2 regions of the Pseudomonas sp. SJZ078 genome follow, and region 2 is predicted to be linked to the other one. Evidence: predicted binding sites of a transcription regulator. Region 2 holds the regulator's gene; the other holds the start of a gene.
What was found. The regulator sigma-54, encoded in region 2, starts transcription at its own class of promoters, with help from an activator protein. The targets are predictions, from matches to a motif close to ANTGGCATNNANNTTGCTNT.
Positions count from the first base shown of each region.

Region 1: the regulator sigma-54 is predicted to act here: its motif matches at 1,048-1,067, upstream of glnK (P-II family nitrogen regulator).

Region 1 covers NZ_VIUG01000008.1:113,580-117,200, reverse strand. The annotation lists gene FBY02_RS28720 (methyl-accepting chemotaxis protein) at 1-271, shown strand, start outside; gene FBY02_RS28100 (hypothetical protein) at 353-529, opposite strand; gene FBY02_RS10270 (accessory factor UbiK family protein) at 595-855, opposite strand; gene glnK (P-II family nitrogen regulator) at 1,270-1,608, shown strand; gene FBY02_RS10260 (ammonium transporter) at 1,642-2,976, shown strand; gene FBY02_RS10255 (secondary thiamine-phosphate synthase enzyme YjbQ) at 3,189-3,614, shown strand.
Region 2 covers NZ_VIUG01000002.1:68,398-72,018, forward strand. The annotation lists gene rapZ (RNase adapter RapZ) at 1-112, opposite strand, end outside; gene ptsN (PTS IIA-like nitrogen regulatory protein PtsN) at 115-579, opposite strand; gene hpf (ribosome hibernation-promoting factor, HPF/YfiA family) at 592-900, opposite strand; gene FBY02_RS02160 (RNA polymerase factor sigma-54) at 978-2,474, opposite strand; gene lptB (LPS export ABC transporter ATP-binding protein) at 2,694-3,419, opposite strand; gene lptA (lipopolysaccharide transport periplasmic protein LptA) at 3,419-3,621, opposite strand, start outside.

The DNA of each region.
Region 1 (3,621 bases), on a different contig from region 2:
GACCGAGACCCAGAGCCTCGCCCGCGCCACCGGCGAGGCGCTCGAGCAGATCGCCGAGGGCATTTCGCAGATCAATGACCGCAATCTGGTGATTGCAACGGCTTCCGAAGAACAGGCCCATGTGGCCCGCGAGGTCGATCGCAACCTGGTGAATATCCAGGATCTCTCTACCCAGACAGCGGCAGGGGCAACCCAGACCAATGCTTCAAGCCAGGAGTTGTCCAACCTGGCCCTGTCATTCAATACGCTGGTGGGTCGTTTCCGGCTCTGATCCCTGGAGTTCGGGTCACGCGTGCTGGATAGGTAATCGTCAAAAGATCGTGATGAAGTCAGTCGTTTACAGCATCGGACTTCAGCCGCGTGCGCCCGCGAGCAGACCGGCTGGCTCCATCTCTTTACCGCAGGCCGCCGCAACTTTCAAAAAGCGGATCTGGGTGGCAGATATGCCGCCAACTGAGCGGCGAGTCTCAGCATGGCATTCAGTTGCAAACAGCAGCTTGGCCTTACGTTTTTCGGATTCTATCGACACCTCATTCCTCCTCTAACGCTTCAGGCTGGAGCAGCGAATCTGCAAGCGATCCTCATCGGTAGCGCTTATTTCACGTCAGCGGTGAGCCGCGCTTCCAATTCCGCCACCTTCGCCTCCAGGCTTTCCAGTCGCGCCCGGGTGCGCGCCAGTACGACCATCTGACTGTCGAATTCTTCCCGGCTCACCAGGTCCAGCTTGCTGAAGCCGCTTTGCAGCAGCGCTTTGAACTGGCTTTCGATTTCGCTCTTGGGCAACGGAGTGTCGCCGCTCAAGAGGCGGGAGGCGTGGCCGCTGAGGGCGTCGAGCAGGTCTTTGGGGGCGAGCATGGCAGCAATCCTGAAAACGATGGCGGCAGTGTATCACGCAGTGTCTATAGTCAATTCGCATGCACTGGATGCACGCTTTTCGCGCACGGGGCCGAACGATGTCGCACTGTTGTTGTGCGTATCGCAGCGGTTCGTGGGACGGCGCAAGCGCGCGCTGCTGGTAAACCCCTGAAATCAGGGGACTTGGGCACAGATGGCAAGGTTTCTGCTTAGAGGCCTATGACCCATGCACTGATGCAGTCGTTGTGACGAATGCAGTGCAGCCTGGCGAAGCGGGGAGCTTCGCCTGGCACGGTTGACTGGCGCTGGTCGGGCAACTTGGGCCGACGATGCGTTACAAAGCCAGGCACTGCGCTTAGACTTGAGTCGGGTTTGTTTTCCTGGGGCAAGTCCACCAATTCGGGAGAGAGTTTCATGAAGCTAGTCACTGCCATCATCAAGCCGTTCAAGTTGGACGACGTGCGCGAATCGTTGTCCGAAATCGGCGTGCAGGGCATTACCGTCACTGAGGTCAAAGGCTTCGGCCGGCAGAAAGGCCACACCGAGCTGTATCGCGGCGCGGAATACGTGGTCGATTTCCTGCCCAAGGTGAAGATCGACGTCGCCATTGACGACAAGGATCTTGACCGGGTGATCGAGGCAATCACCAAGGCCGCCAACACCGGCAAGATCGGTGACGGCAAGATCTTTGTGGTCAATCTGGAACAGGCTATCCGCATCCGTACCGGCGAAACCGATACCGACGCCATCTAAGCCGCCAAACCCAACGCCCCAGGAGAAAACAATATGACTCTGCGTAAATTCGCAGGGCTAGGAGCCCTGTTGTCCTTCGTAATGCCTGGCCTGGCCATGGCAGAAGAGGCGGCAGCCCCCGTCCTCAACTCCGGCGATACCGCCTGGATGCTGACTGCCACGATTCTTGTACTGTTCATGACCATTCCCGGCCTGGCGCTGTTCTACGGCGGCATGGTTCGGTCGAAAAACCTTCTTTCCGTGATGATGCAGTGCTTTGCCATTACCGGTCTGATCAGCATCCTGTGGGTCATCTATGGCTACAGCATTGCGTTTGACACCACTGGCATGGAGCAAGGCGTCGTCAATTTCAATTCGTTCATCGGTGGCCTGGGCAAGGCGTTCCTGGCGGGCGTGACCCCGGCAAGCATCACCGGTCCGACAGCACTGTTCCCTGAAGCGGTGTTCGTCACCTTCCAGATGACCTTCGCCATCATTACCCCGGCCCTGATCGTCGGCGCATTTGCCGAGCGGATGAAGTTCTCCGCCATGCTCATCTTCATGGGCGTGTGGTTCACCCTGGTGTACGCGCCGATTGCGCACATGGTCTGGTCCGGTAACGGCGGCCTGCTGTGGGACTGGGGCGTGCTGGACTTCGCCGGCGGCACCGTGGTGCACATCAACGCCGGTATCGCAGGCCTGGTGGCGTGCCTGGTACTGGGCAAGCGCAAAGGCTTCCCGACCACGCCAATGGCACCGCATAACCTGGGCTACACCCTGATGGGAGCGGCCATGTTGTGGGTCGGCTGGTTCGGCTTCAACGCCGGTTCCGCCGTCGCCGCCAACGGCACTGCCGGTATGGCGATGCTGGTAACCCAGATTGCCACCGCTGCCGCCGCGTTGGGCTGGATGTTTGCCGAGTGGATCACCCATGGCAAGCCAAGCGCTTTGGGTATCGCCTCGGGCGTGGTGGCAGGTCTGGTTGCGATCACTCCGGCTGCTGGCACTGTGGGCCCGATGGGTGCACTGGTCATCGGTCTGGCCGCAGGCGTGGTGTGCTTCTTCTGCGCAACCACCCTCAAACGCAAGCTCGGCTATGACGACTCCCTGGATGCCTTCGGCGTACACGGCATCGGCGGTATCCTGGGCGCGATCCTCACCGGCGTGTTCGCCGCGCCCGCCCTGGGTGGCTTCGGCACCGTGACTGACATTGCCGCGCAGGTGTGGATTCAAGTCAAAGGCGTAGGTTTCACGGTGATCTACACCGCGATCGTCACCTTCGTCATCCTCAAGGTGCTGGACGCCGTCATGGGTCTGCGCGTCTCCGAGGAAGAAGAAGCGGTTGGCCTGGACCTGGCCCAGCACAACGAGCGTGGTTACAACCTGTAAACCCACGCAAAAAAATATGCCCGGTTCGCCGGGCATTTTTTTGCCCGGAATTTGTCAACGCTCACAGGAAGCGCCGGTTTTTCCGAGGCCTTTTTGTCTTGCGAATGACAGGGGTTTTCCAGCGCCAAAGGCTTACATCGAAGGTGGAATATTAGGCTCTTTGTTTTTTTCCTGAGCGCGCTAGAATGCGCGCCGAGCGTGCGGAGAACTGTATGTGGCAACAGACGCTGATTACCCTGCGGGCAAGGCCCCGGGGCTTTCATCTGGTGACGGACGAGTTGCTCGCCGGCCTGCCTGAACTCCGGGCGTGTCGTGTTGGTCTGTTGCATCTGTGGCTGCAGCATACCTCGGCCTCGTTGACCATCAACGAGAACGCCGATCCGGCGGTACGTCGAGACTTCGAACGATTTTTCAATCGGCTGATCCCACAAGGAACTGCCGACTATGAGCACAACGACGAAGGCCTGGACGACCTCCCGGCGCACTTCAAGGCCAGCGTGCTGGGGTGTCAGCTCAGCCTTCCGGTAACGGACGGGCGACTGGCATTGGGTACCTGGCAAGGTGTTTATCTGGGCGAGCACCGTGATCATGGCGGTGCTCGTAAAGTCCTTGCCACCTTGTACGGTGAAGGGGCATGACCGCCGA
Region 2 (3,621 bases):
GCAGCAGGCCCGCCGGCAGGTTGTCGATGCAATAGTAGCCGCTGTCCTCAAGCACATTGAGTGCCGTGCTTTTACCGGAGCCGGAGCGACCGCTGACGATGATCAGGCGCATGATTAATGACCGTTCTGCTCGTCCAGGACTACCTGATACAAGTCTTCGTTGCTCTTTGCGCTGCGCAGTCTTTCGCGCACTTCCTTGCGGTCCAGCATGCTGGCGATCTGGCGCAGCAGCTCAAGATGCGCATCGGTCGCGGCTTCCGGAACCAGCAGTACGAACAGCAGGTCGACCGGTTCGCCGTCGATGGCGTCGAAATCAATGGCGGCTTCAAGGTGCACCAGTGCACTGATCGGGGCGGTACAACCCTTGAGGCGGCAGTGGGGAATGGCGATGCCGTTGCCAAAACCGGTGGAACCGAGTTTTTCACGGGCAATCAGGGCCTCGAAGACGTCCTGCATTTCCAGACCTTCGACGTCAAGGTGGATCAGGTCGGCGATTTGTTCGAGGGCTTTCTTTTTACTGCCTCCCAGCACGTTCACCTTGGAACGGCTGGGGGTCAGGATGGTTTCTAGTCGGATCATGGATTGGGGGGGTTAACGACCGGTAGCGCCCTGGAGGAGGCTCTGGGTCTTTTCCTTATGCTTTTTGAGTTGGCGATCCAGCTTGTCGGTCAGCAGGTCAATCGCGGCATACATGTCTGTGTGCTCCGCATTGGCAACCACCTCTCCGCCGGGAATATGCAACGTGGCTTCGATTTTCTGCAGCAGCTTCTCGACGTTCATCGTGACCTGCACGTTGGTGATCTTGTCGAAATGCCTTTCCAATCGGTCGAGTTTTTCGCCGATGTAGGTACGCAGGGGTTCGGTCACTTCCAGTTGGTGTCCACTGATGTTGACTTGCATACAGCTTCTCCTTCGTTGCCAGTGCATAAAGCGGCAGGCAGAAATGCCTGCCACTGGAACGCTGTGGCGTGGCCTTGTTACATCAACCGCTTGCGTTCACTCGAAGGCGCGATCCCGAGGGATTCACGATACTTGGCGACGGTACGGCGGGCCACCTGAATGCCTTGTGCCTCCAGTAAACCAGCGATCTTGCTGTCACTCAACGGCTTTTTCTGATTTTCCGCGGCCACCAGTTTCTTGATGATCGCGCGGATGGCCGTGGAAGAGCATTCGCCGCCTTCGGAGGTGCTGACGTGGCTGGAGAAAAAATATTTCAATTCGTAGATACCCCGTGGGGTATGCATGAATTTCTGCGTGGTCACCCGGGAGATTGTCGACTCGTGCATGCCCACCGCCTCGGCAATGTCATGCAGGACCAACGGTTTCATCGCTTCGTCGCCATAGTCCAGGAAGCCCCGTTGATGCTCGACGATCTGGGTGGCGACCTTCATCAGGGTTTCGTTGCGACTCTGCAGGCTCTTGATGAACCAGCGCGCTTCCTGCAACTGGTTGCGCATGAAGGTGTTGTCGGCGCTGGTGTCGGCGCGTCTTACAAAGCCCGCATATTGGGCGTTGACCCGTAGCTTGGGGACCGATTCCTGGTTCAGTTCCACCAGCCAGCGATCGTTGTGCTTGCGCACGATCACGTCCGGAACCACGTACTCGGGTTCGGTGGCCTCGATCTGTGAGCCAGGGCGCGGGTTGAGGCTCTGGACCAGTTCGATCACCTGGCGCAGTTCATCTTCCTTGAGCTTCATACGGCGCATCAGCTGGCTATAGTCGCGGCCGCCGAGCAGGTCGATATAGTCGGTGACCAGTCGCTTGGCTTCGGCCAGCCACGGTGTCTTGGCTGGCAGCTGGCGCAGTTGCAGCAGCAGGCACTCACCCAGGTTGCGGGCGCCGATGCCGGCCGGCTCGAACTGTTGGATACGGTGCAGGACGGCTTCGATCTCGTCCAGCTCGATGTCCAGCTCCGGATCGAAGGCTTCGAGGATTTCCTCGAGGGTTTCGTCCAGGTAGCCCTGGTTGTTGATGCAGTCGATGAGTGTCACGGCGATCAGGCGATCGGTATCGGACATCGGTGCCAGGTTCAGTTGCCACAGGAGGTGGCTTTGCAGGCTTTCACCGGCAGAGGTACGCGTGGTGAAGTCCCACTCGTCATCGTCGCTGCTCGGCAGGCTGCTGGCACTGGTCTGGTAGACGTCTTCCCAGGCCGTGTCCACGGGCAGGTCGTTGGGGATGCGTTCGTTCCATTCGCCATCCTCGAGGTTATCCACCGTCGGGGCGGCTTCTTCCTGGTAGGAGGTTTCCTGAATCTCGGTATTGGGTTTCTGCTCGACGTTGTCGGCCAGTGGATCGGTGTTGTCGAAGTCGTCGCCTTCTTCCTGGCGTTCGAGCATCGGATTGGATTCCAGGGCCTCCTGGATTTCCTGTTGAAGGTCCAGGGTCGACAATTGGAGCAGGCGGATGGCCTGTTGCAGCTGCGGTGTCATCGTCAGCTGCTGGCCCATTCTCAAGACTAGCGATGGTTTCATGGCAGGGGCTTAACACCTTATTCGCCGGCGCACATGCGCCATCCACTACAAGGGCGCCGAAGCGCCAAACCTTAAGCAAATTATATGCCTGAAACCGAGGTGTTTGCCTAGGGGTAGCTCTCAATTAGTTTCCCGATGATAGGGGATTCACTGAGAGCGTCCCGAGGCGCTGCCGGGTTGAATCGACGGCGCCGGGACAGCTTGCCAGGCACTTCGCGCTTACAGGCGGAACTCATGGCCCAGATACACTTCCTTGACCAGTTCGTTGGCCAGGATGGTGGCGGAGTCACCTTCAGCGATCAATTGACCGTCATTGACGATATAGGCGGTTTCGCAGATGTCCAGCGTCTCGCGTACGTTGTGGTCGGTGATCAGCACGCCGATCCCCTTGGCCTTGAGATGGTGGATGATCTGTTTGATGTCGCCCACCGAAATCGGGTCCACGCCGGCGAATGGTTCGTCGAGCAGGATGAATTTCGGTGCAGTGGCCAGGGCGCGGGCAATTTCCACCCGGCGCCGTTCGCCGCCGGACAAGCTCATGCCCAGGTTGTCGCGGATGTGGCTGATGTGAAATTCCTGCAACAGGCTTTCCAGTTCCTGGCGACGACCGGCCTTGTCGAGTTCCTTGCGGGTTTCGAGGATCGCCATGATGTTGTCGGCGACCGACAGTTTGCGAAAGATCGACGCTTCCTGTGGAAGGTAGCCGATGCCGGCCTTTGCCCGGCCATGCATCGGCTGGTGGCTGACGTCCAGCTCATCGATCAGGACGCGGCCCTGATCGGCCTGGACCAGGCCGACGATCATGTAGAAACAGGTGGTCTTGCCCGCGCCGTTGGGGCCGAGGAGGCCGACGATCTGGCCGCTGTCGATGGACAGGCTGACATCACGCACGACCTGACGGCCCTTGTAGCTCTTGGCCAGGTGCTGAGCTTTCAGAGTTGCCATTACTGGGCCTTTTGCTCGGTTTTCTTTTTCGGCTGGATCACCATATCGATCCGCGGACGCTGCTCGGTCACCTTGCTGCCGGTGGCGCGGCCGGCGCTGGCGAGTTTCTTGTTGGTGTCGTAGACGATTTTCTCGCCCTGGGTGACGTTGTTGTCCTTGTCGATGACCTTGGCGCGGTCGATCAGGACCACGCGATCCTGGG